4 regions of the Streptomyces sp. NBC_00876 genome follow, and region 1 is predicted to be linked to each of the others. Evidence: riboswitches for the same ligand, from Rfam matches in the RefSeq annotation. Region 1 holds a riboswitch; each other region holds the start of a gene.
What was found. Region 1 has a riboswitch for cyclic di-AMP ahead of OG782_RS33100 (peptidoglycan DD-metalloendopeptidase family protein). Riboswitches for the same ligand answer to the same signal wherever they lie in the genome.

Region 1 (4,204 bases):
GCCCGCCGCACCGGTGATCTGCTGCGCGAACGGCTGGCCGCGCTGGTCGGCCGGTACGAGCTGCTGCACGAGGTGCGGGGGCGCGGACTGATGATCGGCATCGAGTTCGGCCGGCCGAGCTCGCTGAAACTGCGCAGCCGCTGGACCATGCTGCAGGCGGCCCGCAAGGGGCTCTTCGCGCAGATGGTGGTCGTGCCGCTCCTCCAGAAGCACCGGATCCTCACGCAGGTCTCCGGTGACCATCTCGAAGTGATCAAGCTGATTCCGCCGCTGGTGATCGACGAGGCGGACGTGGAGCGCTTTGTAGCCGCGTTCACGGCCGTCATGGACGACGCGCACAGCGGCGGCGGGCTGATGTGGGACTTCGGGCGGACCCTGGTGAAGCAGGCCGTCGCCAACCGCTGACCAGTACTTTCAGGGTTTGCCTCGGAGGCAAGAAATTTGCCTCCGAGGAAAGTTCCTGGCCCAATGGAGACATGAATCCTCCAGACGCAGGGGCGGCCGACGAGCTGCCCGGTGTCGCGCCCCGCCTGCGCGATCAGCGCCGCAGCCGTGGTCTGACCCTGGAGGCCGCCGCTCAGCGGGCCGGTCTCTCACCCGCCCATCTGTCCCGGCTCGAAACGGGCCGTCGCCAGCCCTCGCTGCCGATGCTGCTCGGACTCGCCAGGATCTACGGTACGACGGTTTCCGAGCTGCTCGGCGAGATGCCGCCGGAACGTGACGCGATCGTCCGCGGCCGCAGGTTCGAGGGGGCCGAGGCCGACGGCTGGACGTATCAGCAGGCCGGCGGTTCCGGCCGTGCGATGCAGGCGCTGCGCGTCCGGGTTCCGTACGGAGTACAGGGCGACCTGGTGCGCGTCCATCCCGGCGAGGAGTGGCTGTATGTCCTGGCCGGGCATCTCCGGGTGACTCTCGGGGACACGGTGCACGACCTCGCCCCCGGTGACAGCGCGCACTTCGACTCGCTCACCCCGCACCGGATCGCGGCCCCCGAAGCCGACGGCGCCGAGCTGCTCTTCGTTCACACCCTGCTGCAGAGCCCCGCCGCCGAGCTGTGTCTCGGCAGCGGGATCCACCACCGCTGAGGCGTCGTTCCCGCCACCGGCACGCCCGGCGGCCAGAGAGGACCTGTCATGTCCGATTCCGAGAACTACGACCCGCTCGGCCCGGGCCGGCCCAAGAACTACGACCCGCAGGAGAAGAAGATGCCTCGCGGGCTCGTCATCAGGCTCTTCGCCTACCTGGTGGCCGGCCACATCATCGCCGGCTTCCTCTATCTGCTGTTTGCCGTGGGGATGCACAACCAGTAGCCGAGGGGGCGCCGCCCGGGTGGATCAGGCCTCGTCGAGAAGGCGCTCGCGCAGCCGCTCCCGTGTCTCGGGGGCGATCTTCAGCCCCTCGGCGAGGTAGCGGTCGGTGCCGCCCCAGGTCTCGTCGATGGCGGCGAAGGCGGCGGCGAGATAGTCGGAGTGGGCGCCGAAGAGCGGATTGAGCAGCTCCATCACCTCGGGCGACATTCCGGCCGCCGAGGTGTCGCTGCGCCGGACCCGGTAGCGGCGGTGGGCGTCGTTGGACTTGAGGTAGTCCGCCTCGATGGCCTCCCGCTCGACGCCGACCGCGAGGAGCGACACCGCGATGGAGAGACCCGCCCGGTCCTTGCCGGCCGCGCAGTGCATCAGGGCGGGAACGCTGTCCTCGGCCAGCGCGTGCAGTACGCGGCTGTGCTCGGCGGTGCGCTCCAGGATGATCGTCCGGTAGGAGGCGGTCATGCGCTGCGTTCCCTTGCCGTCGGCCAGGATGGAGCGCAGCTCGTCCATGTTCCCGTCGCGCACCATCCGCCAGAACTCGGCGCCGTCCGCGGGGTCGCTGAGCGGGATGCTCACATTGCGCACGCCGGGCAGTTCCACGTCCAAGCCGTCCAGCCGGTGGTCCGCGGCGTTGCGGAAGTCGAAGACGGTGTGCAGCCCGAGCCCGGTGAGGAACGCGGCGTCCCGGGCCGTGGCGTGTGCCAGGTGACCGCTGCGGAAGAGCCGTCCGTACCGAACCCTGCGGCCGTCAGAGGCGGGCAGCCCGCCCACGTCACGGAAGTTGCGGACCCCGTCCAGTTCGGGCTCCGTCGACGGGGTCTGCGGCAGCTGCTGCGTCACGGTCACTCCTGGAGGCTCTGCCCCGGCGCGTGTCGCCGACGGGTCCACTCTTGTGACGATACGACATCGATTCCCGGGGCAACCATCTCTGTCGATGCCCTCTGTGGCCGCGCGGCGGGCTATGAGCGAGACGTGTCCGTATTGGGGTATTTAGTCGAACATGCCCTACTTCTAAGGGAGATGATCACCCTCTCGTGAGCGGGATCATATCCGTGACGGTGTGTGGTGACGCGGCGGTTGGGTACTCCGTACGCCGCGCGGAAAGGCAAGATCCGTAATCCACGGAGTGTGACCGGAATTCCGGGCCGAATTTCCGGTGCGGAATCCGGTGTGGAACCCATGGCTTGTTTCCGTCGTCCCGGCTCGCTTACGTTCGCTGTCAATCCGGACGGAACGCCTAATCCTGCCGCCGCCCGGAATTCGCACCCACTCACCGTGTGGCAGGAGCGGGGGAACCAGGTAAGCCGCCGACCGGGAAATCCGGCCGGCTCGGGGTGAAGCCGCGCCAGACGCGGCCGGGCATCTCCAGCCCGAACCCGACAGCTCACCTCGCAGGCGACGGAGAGGAAAACCTTCATGCCCATATCGGGTAAGCACCGTCGTCCCAAGTCCAGCACCATCGCCCGCGGCATCGTCGTCGCGAGTGCCGGCGGAGCCGTCATCGCGCTTCCGCTGCTCGGTGCCACCGGCGCCAGCGCCGCGGAGCAGTCCGCTCCCGCCGCCTCGAACTCGGTCGCCGCCCACGCCACCCCGGCCAAGCCGGTCGCGAAGAAGCAGGCCGGTTCCAAGACGTACTCCGTGGTCTCCGGCGACTACCTGTCGAAGATCGCCGCCGAGCACAAGCTCAAGGGCGGCTGGGAGAAGCTGTACCAGGACAACCGCAAGGTCGTCGGCGACGACCCGAGCCTGATCTTCCCGGGCATGAAGCTGACCCTCGGCGGCAAGGCCTGGGGCACCGCGGCCACCTCCACGGGTGCCACCACCCCGTCGAAGGCCCCGGCCGAGGCCCCGGTCAAGACCGAGTCGAAGGCCCCCGAGGCCCCGGCCGAGACCGAGTCGCAGGCCCCGGCCGAGACCGAGTCGAAGGCCCCCGCGGCCCCGGCCACCGAGAGCAACAGCTCCGGTTACGTCCACCCGGTCCCGGGCAACCACACCACCGCCTACCGCGCCTCCGGTGCCAACTGGTCCAGCGGCAGCCACACCGGCATCGACTTCCCCGTGTCCACCGGCACGAGCGTGAAGGCCATCACCTCCGGCACCGTCGTCACCGCGGGCTGGGGCGGCGCGTACGGCAACGAGGTCGTCATCAAGCACGCCGACGGCCACTACTCGCAGTACGGCCACATGTCCTCGCTCTCCGTCTCGGCGGGCCAGACCGTGACCGCGGGCCAGCAGGTCGGCCTGTCCGGCGCCACCGGCAACGCCACCGGCCCGCACCTGCACTTCGAGGTCCGCACGGGCCCGGCGTACGGCTCGGACATCGACCCGATCGCCTACCTGGCGTCGCACGGGATCAACGTCTGATCCAGGCAACAACGGTCCGGTGATCCGGACCTGAGCAATGCATAGAGGGACGGTGTGCGGCGGCGCACCGTCCCTCTGCTTATTCCCCCTTTACCAAAAACTGACCAGGTGGTCTATCTCACCACCCGTCAACCCCTTATTACGGTCGCGTAGGTCACATTCGGCGGTGCAGGATATGCCGTTGTGGCAGACGATTCGAACAACATCCAGCAGGGCGTCATCAACCGACAGGGCGTCATCGAGTCGTACGCGGCGATTGGCGACAGCTTCACCGAGGGAGTCGGTGACCCCGGCCCGGACGGAACGTTCGTCGGCTGGGCCGACCGGTTCGCGGTACTCCTCGCGGACCAGCTCCCGGACCCCGACGCGGCAACGGGCACCGCAGGAACCGCGCACGGGAACTTCGGATACGCCAATCTCGCGGTACGAGGACGCCTCCTCGACCAGATAGTCGCGGAGCAGGTGCCGCGCGCCAGGGAACTCGCCCCCGATCTGGTGAGCTTCTGCGCCGGCGGCAACGACATCATCCGGCC
Region 2 (4,204 bases), 4.3 Mb from region 1:
GGCGGACCTCATCCATGAGTTCGCCTTCCCGCTCCCCATCTACGCGATCTGCGACCTGCTCGGCGTTCCGCGTGAGGACCAGGACGACTTCCGGGACTGGGCGGGCATGATGATCCGCCACGGCGGCGGCCCGCGCGGCGGAGTGGCCCGTTCCGTGAAGAAGATGCGCGGCTATCTCCTCGAACTGATCCACCGCAAACGCGAGGACCCGGGCGACGACTTGATCTCGGGGCTGATCCGGGCGAGCGACCACGGTGAGCACCTGACGGAGAACGAGGCCGCCGCGATGGCCTTTATCCTCCTGTTTGCCGGTTTCGAGACGACCGTTAATCTGATCGGCAACAGCGTCCACACCCTGCTCGGCCACCCGGAGCAGCGCGAGCGGCTCCAGCGTTCGCTGGCCGCGGGGGAGACGGAGCTGCTGGCCACCGGGATCGAGGAACTGCTGCGGTACGACGGCCCGGTGGAGCTCGCCACCTGGCGCTACGCCACCGAGCCGCTGACCATCGGCGGGCAGCGGGTCGGCGAGGGGGACCCCGTGCTCGTGGTGCTCGCCGCCGCCGACCGGGACCCGGAACGCTTCGACGGGGCGGACGCGCTGGACCTTGCGCGGCGTGACAATCAGCACCTCGGGTACGGGCACGGCATCCACTACTGCCTGGGGGCGCCGCTCGCCCGGCTGGAGGGGCAGGCCGCGCTCGGCACACTCCTGAAACGCCTTCCGGACCTGCGACTTGCGGGAGATCCTGCCGATTTGCGGTGGCGTGGCGGGCTCATCATGCGTGGACTGCGCACCCTGCCGGTGGAGTTCACCCCGGGGCCGGCGCTCATTGAAGGTGACACTCTGTCAACTCTGTGACTTTCACGTGATCTCTGCTGCATCGACTTGTGACACACGTTCGAGTCCCGCTAGGTTCACCGTTCGACTCACCAGTCACTCGTCAGTCACACGGAAGGCATCCCCATGGGCTCCGCTAACGGCAGACACCGTCGCCCTCGGCAGGCACCCGCCATCATCGTCGCCGCAGGCGTGACCGGCTCGGCCATCGCCATCCCGCTGCTCGGTGCGGCAGGCGCGCACGCCGCAGAGGCCTCGACCTGGGACCGGGTGGCCGAGTGCGAGAGCGGCGGCATGTGGAGTGCCGACCTCGGCAACGGCTTCTACGGCGGCCTGCAGTTCTCGCAGGAGACCTGGAAGGCGTACGGCGGCGAGTCGTACGCCGAGCGTGCCGACCTCGCCAGCCGCTCGCAGCAGATCGCCGTGGCGGAGAAGGTCCTGGACGACCAGGGGCCGAAGGCGTGGCCCAGCTGTGCGGTCATCTCCGGGCTCGCGGTGGACGGGAGCCTGCCGGGCGTCGACCCGGGCGGCACGCCGTCCGCCGACCCCTCCGGGAGCGCCGACGCGTCCCTGGGTGCCGATCCGGCGGACGACGCGTCCTCGGGGGCGGCGAAGACCCCGAAGGGCGACGCGAAGGACGACGCGAAGGGTGAGGGGGCCGGCGAGGACGCCGCGCCGGACGCATCGGCCTCACCGTCCTCGGAGCCGTCCTCCACCCCCTCGGCGGGCTCGTCCGGCCAGGCGCGGGAGAAGGGGAAGGCTGCCGGCAAGCACCGCGGCGCCCCTGCCTCCGGGGAGGCCCGGGAGGACGGCGGCGACACCGGACGCGACTCGGGGCGGCACGCCTCGCGCGGTGACAGTGGCGCACGCGACACGGGCGCCAAGGCGGCCGACGGCGCGTACACCGTCCGCCCCGGCGACAACCTGTGGGCGATTGCTGATGCACAGAAGCTGCCCGGCGGCTGGACGGAGCTCTATGAGGCCAACAAGGCGGAGGTGGGCTCCGATCCGGACCTCATCCTGCCTGGCCAGAGCCTTGATCTCGGTGTGAAGGCCGGATGAGCGCGGTCTGATCAACAGCTGAGAACACCCACAAAACTGGGGTAGTTAAGAGGCCTATGTCCCACTTTTGACTAAGTGAGACATGGGTCTCTTTGCGTCAACTGGCGTGTCTTGTCCGGGAGCTCCCTCCGCATCCGTTCCCACCTGCGGAAACGCTGGTTCATCGGATGCAAGTAAGGGCCGTTTATCCGGTATGTCCATCTTTGAATGTGGGGGTTGCCTGTGTTTACGGTCGGAACCGCTCGCACCGCGGGCCCCGTCGATCGTCACGCCGAATCCTGCCGTCGGTCGAAGGGAACAGACGCGTAAAGCGCCGTAGGCAGGAGCGGGGGACCCAGGTAAGCGCCGGGCCCGATCGTCGTAAGACGCATCAGGACCGGCTTGGGGTGAAGTCGTGCGCTAGGACGTGCGACCGGGCAACTCACTTGGCCCGAACCCGACAGCTCACCTCGTAGGCGTCGGTGAGGAGAAGTCTCGATGCTGCTCAACAGCAAGGGCAACAAGCACCGTCGCCCGTCCAAGGCCGTCCGTATCGCCACGCTCGCCGGTGTCGCCGGTGCCGCCATCGCCGTGCCCCTGATGGGTGCGACCGGCGCCTCCGCCGCCTCCGTGTCCACGTGGGACGCCGTCGCCCAGTGCGAGTCCGGTGGCAACTGGTCCATCAACACCGGCAACGGCTACTACGGCGGCCTGCAGTTCTCGCAGTCCAGCTGGGCCGCCGCCGGCGGTACCCAGTACGCGGCCCGTGCGGACCTGGCCACCAAGGCCCAGCAGATCGCCACCGCCGAGAAGCTCCTCGACCTCCAGGGCCCGGGCGCCTGGGCCTGCGCCGGCGCCGGCAGCCTGAGCAACGACGGTGTCGACCCGGGTGTCGACACCGGCTCCTCCGCCGCCAAGGCCGAGGCCGCACCCAAGGCCGAGGCCGCCCCGAAGCAGGAGTCGGCGCCGGTCCAGCAGGCCGCGCCGAAGAAGGCCGAGCGCACCGAGGCCCCCTCCACCAACCGCTCGGACCGCTCGACCGCCCCCAAGGCCGAGTCGAAGACCGTCACCACCCCGACCGGCGAGAAGGTCGAGAAGGGTGACGGCGAGTACAAGGTCGTCACCGGCGACTCCCTGAGCAAGATCGCTGCCGACCACGACGTCAAGGGCGGCTGGGAGCAGCTCTTCAAGCTCAACAAGGACATCGTCGACGACGCCGACCTGATCTTCCCCGGTCAGCAGCTGCACCTCACGAAGTAGCAGTAGCGAGCTGACGCGGTAGTCGCGCTCTCTCCTCGCCGACCACTCCGGCCGCCCCGGCCCGGCGCGCACCTCCCCCCGTGCGTGCCGGGCCGGGGTCTGCCGGTTTCTGCGTTGATCGTTCAACTGTTGTAGTTACTGGTCAGTAAATTTCTAGTCTTTCGCCCCACTCTGCCCGTACTTGGGTCCTTTTTCGTCCCAGGGGACGGGCGGTCGGCCGACTGAGACGGCCGAGCCGGTTAGGCTCTTGTCGCAAGGCCAAAGCGACCCTGCACCACCAGCGTCATATCCCAGAAGGAGATGCCTCGTGCCGTCCATCGACGTCGTCGTAGCCAGGGAAATCCTCGACTCCCGCGGAAACCCCACGGTCGAGGTCGAGGTCGGCCTCGACGACGGCAGCACGGGCCGTGCTGCTGTTCCGTCCGGCGCCTCCACCGGTGCGTTCGAGGCCATTGAGCTTCGCGACGGCGACCCCAACCGCTACCACGGCAAGGGCGTCGAGAAGGCCGTCCTCGCCGTGATCGAGCAGATCGGCCCGGAGCTCGTCGGCTACGACGCGACCGAGCAGCGGCTGATCGACCAGGCGATGTTCGACCTGGACGCCACCGAGAACAAGGGCTCCCTCGGCGCCAACGCCATCCTCGGTGTCTCGCTCGCCGTGGCCCACGCCGCCTCCGAGGCCTCGGACCTGCCGCTGTTCCGCTACCTCGGTGGCCCGAACGCGCACCTGCTGCCCGTCCCGATGATGAACATCCTCAACGGTGGGTCGCACGCCGACTCCAACGTGGACATCCAGGAGTTCATGATCGCGCCGATCGGCGCCGAGTCCTTCTCCGAGGCCCTGCGCTGGGGCGCCGAGGTCTACCACACGCTGAAGAAGGTCCTGAAGACCAAGGGCCTGTCCACCGGTCTCGGTGACGAGGGCGGCTTCGCGCCGAACCTGGAGTCCAACCGCGCCGCCCTCGACCTCATCGTCGAGGCCATCAAGGAGGCCGGCTACGCCCCGGGCAAGGACATCGCGCTCGCGCTCGACGTCGCCGCCTCGGAGTTCTACAAGGACGGCAA
Region 3 (4,204 bases), 6.5 Mb from region 1:
GTCCAGCTGGTCGGCCCTGGTCCATGGCGACAGCGATCGTCCAGGTCAGACGCTCCCGCACGTTCTCGTCCGGCCCGCGCCGTGCGAGACGGCGCGCCCGGCCGGAGCCGGTCGGCCGGTTCGGGGCGCGGCAGGGCCGCGCCGTCGGTGAGAGCGAGCGCCACGCCTGATCCCGGGCCCCGGACACTTCGGGGCACCCGGATCAGAGGGCAGAGGTCCAGAGTCATGTCCGCCTGCAGCCCGCCGAGGATCTAGTCCACGCCCGTGGGGTCGAGGTTGCTTCAAGGCCGGTTGGCCGGCGCCTGGGCCGGGGCCCACAGCAATCGTCCTCGTGGGGGGCGGCTGCCGCGTGGCAGCCTGCTCGGACTCGTCCGAAGCAGGGTGGTCACCGGCCGGCAGGAGCCGTCGGAGTCGCCGCACGCATGGGGTGCACCACCCATGCCGCCCAATGACCCGTGGGCCACCTCAGCCGCGAGCACACCTCGCCCCGGCCGCGTCGCGCGGGTCACCCCGGCGTCACAAGCCCGGTCCTGGAGCTCCGTGCCGACACGCTGCCCGGCTCCACCCGAGCCCCGAGGGCCCGGCATCACCTCGGACCGCCTCACTTCCCACTCGGTTTCAGCGAGGGCGAAGCAGCCTGATGACCAAGGCGTCCAGCATTTGGCGGGATGTCCGCCCTCACGAACAGTCAGAACAGCATCCGTCCCGGGGATTTCAGTGGATCACCAGGGCCTACCCATCACAATCTTCTGTACGTCCTGTACATTTTCTACAGACAGGTGCACGTCGCCCTCCGGCGCCCGGCACCCCGGAGGAGAGGCCCCGCCATGCACCGCCCCGCCGCCCGCTACGTACTGCCCGAGTTCACCGAGCGCACGTCCCAGGGAACCCGCACCCTCGATCCGTACTCCAAACTGCTGGCCGAACGGGTCGTCTTCCTCGGCACACCCGTCGACGCCACGGCCGCCAATGACCTGATCGCGCAGTTCATGTATCTGGAGTACGACGCGCCCGACCGGCCGGTCTCGCTCTACATCAACTCTCCCGGCGGCGAGTTCGGCGCCATGACCGCGCTCTACGACACGATGGCGTACCTCTCCTGCGAGGTGGAGACCTTCTGCCTCGGCCAGGCGGGCGCAGGCGCGGCCGTGCTGCTCGCGGCGGGCACCCCCGGGCGACGGCACGCCCTGCCCGGCGCCCGCGTGGTGGTGCAGCAGCCCGAACTCGCCGAGCCGGTACGGGGACAGCCCTCCGACCTGGAGATCGAGGCGCGGGAAGTGGCCCGGATGCGCGACACGCTGACCGGGATGCTGGCCCGTCACACCGGCCGCTCCGCCGGACAGATCACCGCCGACACCGAGCGCGATCTCATCCTCGACGCCGAGGGAGCCAAGGCGTACGGGCTGATCGACCACATCCTGCAGAACCGCGGACCGTCGCCGGCGCCGCACACCGGGCGGTGAATCCCCGATGCCGCCCCCGGAGTTCACGCCACTGCCCGCCCTGACCCGCGCGGAGGGCGAGTTCATCGACCGCTACCTGCAAGTCCTGGACCAGGTGGGCCGGATCAATCCGGCCCGCGGCGGCGACACCTACCAGGCCCTGCGCGCGGCCCAGGCGCTGGCCTCGCACTCGGTCGCGCTGCGGGACGCGCTCGCGTTGATGCACACGCGGGGCGAAGCACTGATCCATACGGCCACGTTGACCCGGGCGCTGCGCGTGCTGGACGGGGAACGGCGCGCCGCGCGGGTCATCGTGCCCCCCGCCCCGCCGAGTTGACCGGCTCCCCCACCGCGACACGCCCGGCGGGGGGACCGAGTTTTCTCGCTCGTTCGGCGTAGGCGTTAGCTCGCACGAGGGACAACTCAATTTGCGTTTTCGAGGTGGACGGTGGGTGAAATCTCCCGTTTCTTCGCTGGTACGGCACCGGTCGGCACGGGCAGGCAGTTTCCCGAATAGCCACCTGTCCACCCGAACGGGTCAGTGGTGATGAGCCTCACATATCGTCGTTTCACCTCGGAAATCAGGCACTCGGTGAGTCAAGATCCCTGGGACGACAAGCCCCCGCCACCGCGGCGGGGCGGTCCGGGCGGACGCCGAGTCCTGCCGCCGTCCGGATGCCTGGTCGACAGGAGTGGATCGGCAGGAGTGGAGGACCCGAGCACAACGGGCCGACCGGATTTCCGGTCGTCCCTCGGGGTGAAGCCGCATCCGCGGCCGGGCAACTTCGCCAGCCCGAACCCGACAGGTCATCCTTCACAGGCGGCTGACGAAGGGTTGCGCATGTCTGCGCAGGTTCATGTCCCGTCTCTGCTTGCCCGGGCCACGACGGCCTCGGTGATGACTCTCGCCGCCGTCGGCGGCACCTTGTTCGTTCCCGGCGCCGCGGCCGAGGCCCAGGCCGCGACCCACTCGATGAAGGCGCTCAACGTCGCCGCGTCCAAGAAGGGGGCGCCGTACCGCTGGGGCGCCACGGGCCCCAGCCGCTTCGACTGCTCCGGTCTGACGCTCTACTCGTTCAAGAAGGCGGGCAAGACGCTCCCGCGCACCGCCCAGCAGCAGTACAACAAGACCCGCCACATCTCGTCCTCCAACCGGCAGCGCGGCGATCTGGTCTTCTTCCATTCCGGCCGCAGCATCTACCACGTGGGCATCTACGCGGGCAGCGGGAAGATCTGGCATTCGCCCAAGACCGGCGCCGTGGTCCGGCTGGAGAAGATCTGGTCGAAGAGCGTCTACTACGGACGGGTCCGCTGAGGCCCCTTCCCCGTCCTGGACCGGGCCCCTGCGTCAGTGCAGCAGCGGGCCGGTCACCAGGACCAGCCCCAGTACGGTGAGCGCCGCGCCGCTGCCGCCCTCGATCGCCCGGGCGGTACGCGGCCGGCGCAGCCACCGGCCCAGGCGGTCCACCAGGAGCACCACGGCCGGGAACCAGATCAGCGCCAGCAGCACCACGATCGCGGCGAGCAGCAGTGTCCTGGGCAGCGGCGCGGCCCCTGCCGGGACGAACTGCGGAAGGAGGCTGAGGAAGAGTACGGGCGCCTTGGGGTTCAGTGCGTTGGTGAGGAATCCCTGGCGCAGGGCACGCCCGGTCCCGTCGACGGCCCGCCCGCCGTCCGCCCCGTCCCCGGGGCCCGGCGCCCGGCCCGTGCGGTGCCTGGCCGCGTACAGGGCACTGATCCCCAGATAGAGCACATAGGCGCCGCCCAGGAGCTGGACGGTCCGGAACAGCACCGGCACAGCCACCAGCACGGCCGCCAGTCCGGCGACCGCGAGCGCGGTGTGGACGAGCAACCCTCCGGCGACTCCGAGCGCGGTCGCCACTCCCGCCGCCCGCGAGGCGAGGGCGTTGCGTACGACGACGGTGAAGTCGGCGCCGGGCAGCGCGACCATGGCGGCGGCGACCCCGATGAAGGCGGTCAGTTGTGCGTCCATGGCTCCACCCTGGACCCCAGGAGCCTTTAGCATGTACTTGCAATCTCCTGGGTCTGCCAAAAGGAATGCTTAATGTACGACCCGACGCGGCTCGCGGCGCTGGTGGCGGTCGCCGAGGCCGGCTCGATCACCCGGGCCGCCGCACGCCTGGGCTACACCGCCCCGGCCCTCTCCCAGCAGCTCGCCAAGCTGGAGCGGGAGGCGGGGGCGGCCCTGCTGGTGCGCCACCACCGGGGGGCCCGGCTGACGGCGGCGGGCGAACTGCTCGCCGGGCGCGCCCGGCGGGTCCTGGACGAGATGGATCAGGCCCGTCACGAACTGGCCCGTCTCGCCGGGCTCTCCGGCGGGCGCCTGCGGGTCGGCACCTTCACCACGGCGGGTATCCATCTGCTGCCCCCCGTGCTGAGCGCGTTCCGCCGGGCGCACCCGGACGTGGAGCTGGTCGTCACGGAGTACGAGCCGCCGGACGGGGTGGCCGCGGTGGCGGCGGGCGAGGTCGATCTGGCGCTGACCCACGCCTACGAGCCCGCTGCCGCGACGGCGCTGCCCTCGGGCGTCCTGGCCGAGCCGCTCCTGATCGAGGAGCTGGTGCTGATCACCGCCGTCGGACAGGTCCTGTCCGACGGCAGCGGTCGGCTCCCGGTGACGAAGCTGGCGGGCCGGCCCCTGATCAGCAGCGCGCCCACCCATCCGCCGCGCCGGGGTGTGGAGAGCGCACTCGCCGAGGCGGGGGCGCTGCCGGCGGTGGTCTGCGAGTCGCCCGGCTATG
Region 4 (4,204 bases), 3.1 Mb from region 1:
CGCCCCGAACACGCCGCCGATGACACCGCTGATGACGGCGCCACGCAGCGGAGAGGGCGCAGTGGCCGCCGGGACGGAAGAGGCGTCAGTGGCGGGGGTGGGGGCAGGGGCGGGGGCAGGGGTGAGCGGTGCGGTCATCGTCGAGGACCCTCCAGACAGGCTGCGATGCGAGACCGGGAGCGGCTCACGGACACGGCGACATGCGCGGTTCGAGGCCTGCTCGCACGGGCAGCCCACCGGTCCGGGGGATGCAGCAGATACCTTGCGGCAGAACACGTGCCCCTTGCAACACCTTCTCATTTTCTGCACTTTGCCCTCCTCGGCCGACGGGTCGAGGGCGGGAATGGGGTGCGGGTGAGGGTCCCGACGCCCGCCCCTTGGCTGGCCGGTGACGCGGTAAGAGGGGTGTGGGCAGGGGGCATTCAGGGTGAAGTATGGGTATTTCCCTTGAGGGTCGCGGAGTTGGTGCGGTTGGCCGCGCTGCTGCCGCGGTGGGGTGGGGGTGGCCGGGTGCGGCTCGCGGGGGTGCGGTGGCGGGGTGGGGGCGGCCGGGTGCCGCTCGCGGGCGTGCCGGTCGTGGGGTGGTCATCCGTACGTCGAACATGCCGTAGAGTTGTGTTTACCGACGCGGGGTGGAGCAGCTCGGTAGCTCGCTGGGCTCATAACCCAGAGGTCGCAGGTTCAAATCCTGTCCCCGCTACTGAAGAATCAGGCCTGGCATGCATACAGCGTGCCGGGCCTGATTCGTTTGTGTCGGCCGAAGGCCGTCGGCCCGGCGGCCGGTGGGGCCCGCGTCGCGGAGATACCTCTATTGGCCGACGAGGAGTCGCCCCGAGACCGTGCTCCGGGAAGGCTTGGAGTGGTGCGCGGTACCGTCCGCGGCCGTGGGTGCACCGGGCAGGAGACCACAGGTGGGGAAGCGGGACAGACGGCGGGGGAGGCATGCCGGGGGCGCACGGGCGCGCCGGTTCGTCCGGGCCCTTCCCGCTCTGATGATCATCGGGGGGATGCTGCTCGACTTCTTCAGCCCACCCGCGTTCACCGCCATCCCGCTGTTCGCGGCCGCCCCGCTGATCGCCGCGCCGTTCTTCTCCCGGGCCAGCACCATCCGGACCGGCATCGCGGCACTGCTGGCCGTCGTCGCGCTGCGGCTCTACAGCGGCACCCTGATCCAGGTCGTGCCATCCATCGAACTGCTCACCGTCCTCACCGTCTCCATCCTCGCCGTCGTGATCAACGGGGTCGTGCGGCGCAGCAACGAGCAACTGGCCTCGGCCCGGGTCATCGCGGAGACCGCCATGCGGGCGGTGCTGCCGACGCCGTCCGACCGGATCGGCGGGCTGCACGTGGCCGCGCGGTACGAGGCGGCGCAGGCGGACGAGTTCATCGGCGGCGACCTGTTCTCGGTCACGGACACCCCGCAGGGCGTGCGGCTGGTGGTCGGGGACGTGCGCGGCAAGGGGCTGGACGCCGTGGAGGCGGTGGCGGTGATCATCGGGGCGTTCCGGGAGGCGGCCGAGCAGGAGGAGTCGCTGGAGGGTGTCGCGCGGCGACTGGAGCGTGCGCTGGCGCGCGAGGCGAGCTCGCGCGGCGGCCTCGACGCGGTCGAGGGGTTCGTCACCGCCGCGCTCGCGGAGATCCCGCCGGGCGCCTCCCTGGTACGGATCGTCAACCGCGGCCACCCGGACCCGCTGCTGCTGCACTCGGACGGGACGCTGGAGGTCCTGGCGCCCTCGCTGCCCGCGCTGCCCCTGGGGATGGACCTGGGTGTGTGGCCGGACCGGGCGGACGAGTGGGCGCTGCCGGCCGGGGCGACGCTCCTCCTCTATACGGACGGCCTCTCCGAGGCGCGTAATCCCGACGGAGTCTTCTACGACCCCGCCGAGCGGTTGCGCGGCCGGCTCTTCCCGGGGCCCGAGGAGCTGCTGTCCGCGCTGACGGACGACGTGCGGCTGCACACGGGGGGCGAGACGACCGACGACATGGCGCTGCTCGCGGTCGTGCGGCCGGCGCAGGGCCAGCCCGACCGGCGCAGGACCGTGAAGATCGTGGGTCTGGGGGGCGGCGGATGAGGCGGGGTGCGGTGGGGGTGCCGCGAGGGGCGGGCCGGGTCCGATGCCACCGTCCGTGACCGAAGGACGCCACTCCGCATAACATTTGACGCAACGTCAGAATTCGATGGCGCCTCAAGGTGTAAGCGACTCGCCCGATTCCACCCGGTTGTGTCCCGTAAAGTCCAGGCCAAAGACGTGAACGATCAGTGGGAACGGCTTGGAATCGGACCCGTGTGTCTATTAACGTTCGATAACGCAGCGCGGTCCCAGTCGCCGTCAGAGGTGGCACCGTGCGCGAGCGCCGAATTCCGCAAGGGAACCGGGGAACCACCTACATGGGGTGAATCGGGCATCTTTGTCTCGTTGAGAGACGGAGGAGCCCGTAGGAGACCTTCCTGCTCCGAACCCGTCAGCTAACCCGGTAGGCGAGAAGGAAGGAAAGGAGTGCGCCCGCGTGGCGTCCAACAAGCCTGCCCCCGAATCCCCCTCCCGGTTCGTGCCCGAGTACGGCAGTGACTTCGTGTCCGGACCCGGTACCGCGTTCACCACGGATTACGGGACCGCCTACGGAACCGACCGGGGCGGCGAGTTCGGCAACGGCTTCCGTGCCGACGAGGCCGAGCCCGACAAGGCCTGGGAGGAATGGAATCCCACCGAGGAGTCCGTCCGCCCCGTGCGCGGCAAGCACCGCGTCGCCAAGCAGCGCAATGGTCTGGCCCGCAGCTCCACCGTCCTCGGCGTCGGTGTCATCGCGGCCGTCGGTGCGGGAGGCATGGCCACCGCGCAGAGCAAGCCGCCGGTCTCCATCTCCCTTCCCGATTCCATCTCGGACAACCTCCCCGACGCCAAGTCGCTGCCCGGCGTGGGCGCGCTGTTCTCGCAGGCGCCCGAGTCGGAGGCCCAGCAGGCCGAGGCCGAACTCGCTGCCGCCCCGCTGACGACCGCCGGCATCACCACCGCCGAGGCCGAGCGGGGCACCACGGACGCCGGTGAGGCGCTCCGCGCCCGCATCCTCCAGCAGGCCGAGCAGCAGCAGGGCGCCGCCGACGCCGAGGCCAAGGCGGCCGAGGAGAAGGCCGCCGCCGAGAAGGCGGCCGCCGAGGCGAAGAAGCAGCAGGACGCCGCCGAGGCCAAGATCGCCGCCGAGAAGAAGAAGGCGGAGGAGGAGGCGAAGAAGAAGGCGGAGGCCCTGCGGCTCGCCAAACTCGCCGCCAGTTACGCCATCCCCACCTCCTCGTACACGATCACCTCGACCTTCGGCGAAGCCGGTTCGATGTGGTCCTCCGGCTACCACACGGGCCTCGACTTCGCGGCGCCGACCGGTACGCCGATCAAGGCGATCCACAGCGGCACGATCAAGTCGGCCGGTTACTCCGGTTCCTACGGCTACCGCACGGTCCTGGAGCTGGAGGACGGCACCGAGCTGTGGTTCTGCCACCAGTCCTCCATGGATGTCACCGTCGGCCAGAAGGTCACGACCGGCGACACCATCGGACGCGTCGGCGCCACCGGCAACGTGACCGGACCGCACCTGCACCTCGAGGTCCACACCCCGGACGGCACCGGAATCGACCCGATGACCTGGCTGCGCGCCCGGGGTCTGACGGTCTGAGACCCGTCTCCCCGGTTCGCCTCCCCGGCCGGCCCACGGGCCACCGAAATCCCCGGCAGTCCTGACGCTCACCCCCCGACGTCAGGGCTGCCGGTCTGTTCCCGCGGACCCGCGCCGGCGGGTTGGTTGTATGCGGCATGGAATAGCGGGGCCGGTGGAGCGGGTTGTTCCACTCATGACTTCCCTCCCCCTTCGCAAGCTCGGCCCCTCCGGCCTCCAGGTCTTCCCGCTCGCCCTCGGCGGCAACGTCTTCGGCTGGACCGCGGACGAGGCGCAGTCCTTCGCCGTGCTCGACGCGTACGCGGCGGCCGGCGGCAACTTCATCGACACCGCCGACTCCTACTCGGCCTGGGTGACCGGCAACGAGGGCGGCGAGTCGGAGACCATCATCGGCAAGTGGCTCGCCGCGCGGGGCAACCGTTCCGACGTGGTCGTGGCCACCAAGGTCGGTGCCCACCCCGCGTACAAGGGGCTCTCCGCGACCACCATCAAGGCCGCCGCCGAGGAGTCGCTGCGCCGGCTCGGCACCGACCACATC

Region 2: it holds a riboswitch for cyclic di-AMP, as region 1 does, so the genes downstream of both, OG782_RS14345 (transglycosylase family protein) here and OG782_RS33100 (peptidoglycan DD-metalloendopeptidase family protein) in region 1, are expected to answer to the same signal.
Region 3: it holds a riboswitch for cyclic di-AMP, as region 1 does, so the genes downstream of both, OG782_RS04360 (C40 family peptidase) here and OG782_RS33100 (peptidoglycan DD-metalloendopeptidase family protein) in region 1, are expected to answer to the same signal.
Region 4: it holds a riboswitch for cyclic di-AMP, as region 1 does, so the genes downstream of both, OG782_RS19655 (M23 family metallopeptidase) here and OG782_RS33100 (peptidoglycan DD-metalloendopeptidase family protein) in region 1, are expected to answer to the same signal.

Annotation. Positions count from the first base shown of each region.
Region 1 covers NZ_CP108800.1:7,559,308-7,563,511, forward strand. The annotation lists gene OG782_RS33080 (aspartate aminotransferase family protein) at 1-405, shown strand, start outside; gene OG782_RS33085 (helix-turn-helix domain-containing protein) at 477-1,085, shown strand; gene OG782_RS33090 (DUF6126 family protein) at 1,134-1,310, shown strand; gene OG782_RS33095 (tyrosine-protein phosphatase) at 1,335-2,147, opposite strand; cyclic di-AMP (ydaO/yuaA leader) riboswitch at 2,561-2,718, shown strand; gene OG782_RS33100 (peptidoglycan DD-metalloendopeptidase family protein) at 2,724-3,671, shown strand; gene OG782_RS33105 (SGNH/GDSL hydrolase family protein) at 3,855-4,204, shown strand, end outside.
Region 2 covers NZ_CP108800.1:3,286,535-3,290,738, reverse strand. The annotation lists gene OG782_RS14355 (cytochrome P450) at 1-859, shown strand, start outside; gene OG782_RS14350 (transglycosylase family protein) at 965-1,900, shown strand; cyclic di-AMP (ydaO/yuaA leader) riboswitch at 2,202-2,373, shown strand; gene OG782_RS14345 (transglycosylase family protein) at 2,378-3,139, shown strand; gene eno (phosphopyruvate hydratase) at 3,447-4,204, shown strand, end outside.
Region 3 covers NZ_CP108800.1:1,021,226-1,025,429, forward strand. The annotation lists gene OG782_RS04350 (ATP-dependent Clp protease proteolytic subunit) at 828-1,463, shown strand; gene OG782_RS04355 (hypothetical protein) at 1,471-1,779, shown strand; cyclic di-AMP (ydaO/yuaA leader) riboswitch at 2,085-2,280, shown strand; gene OG782_RS04360 (C40 family peptidase) at 2,284-2,757, shown strand; gene OG782_RS04365 (LysE family translocator) at 2,791-3,435, opposite strand; gene OG782_RS04370 (LysR family transcriptional regulator) at 3,508-4,204, shown strand, end outside.
Region 4 covers NZ_CP108800.1:4,506,906-4,511,109, forward strand. The annotation lists gene OG782_RS19640 (hypothetical protein) at 1-138, opposite strand, end outside; tRNA gene OG782_RS19645 (tRNA-Met) at 627-700, shown strand; gene OG782_RS19650 (PP2C family protein-serine/threonine phosphatase) at 912-2,072, shown strand; cyclic di-AMP (ydaO/yuaA leader) riboswitch at 2,344-2,497, shown strand; gene OG782_RS19655 (M23 family metallopeptidase) at 2,509-3,666, shown strand; gene OG782_RS19660 (aldo/keto reductase) at 3,842-4,204, shown strand, end outside.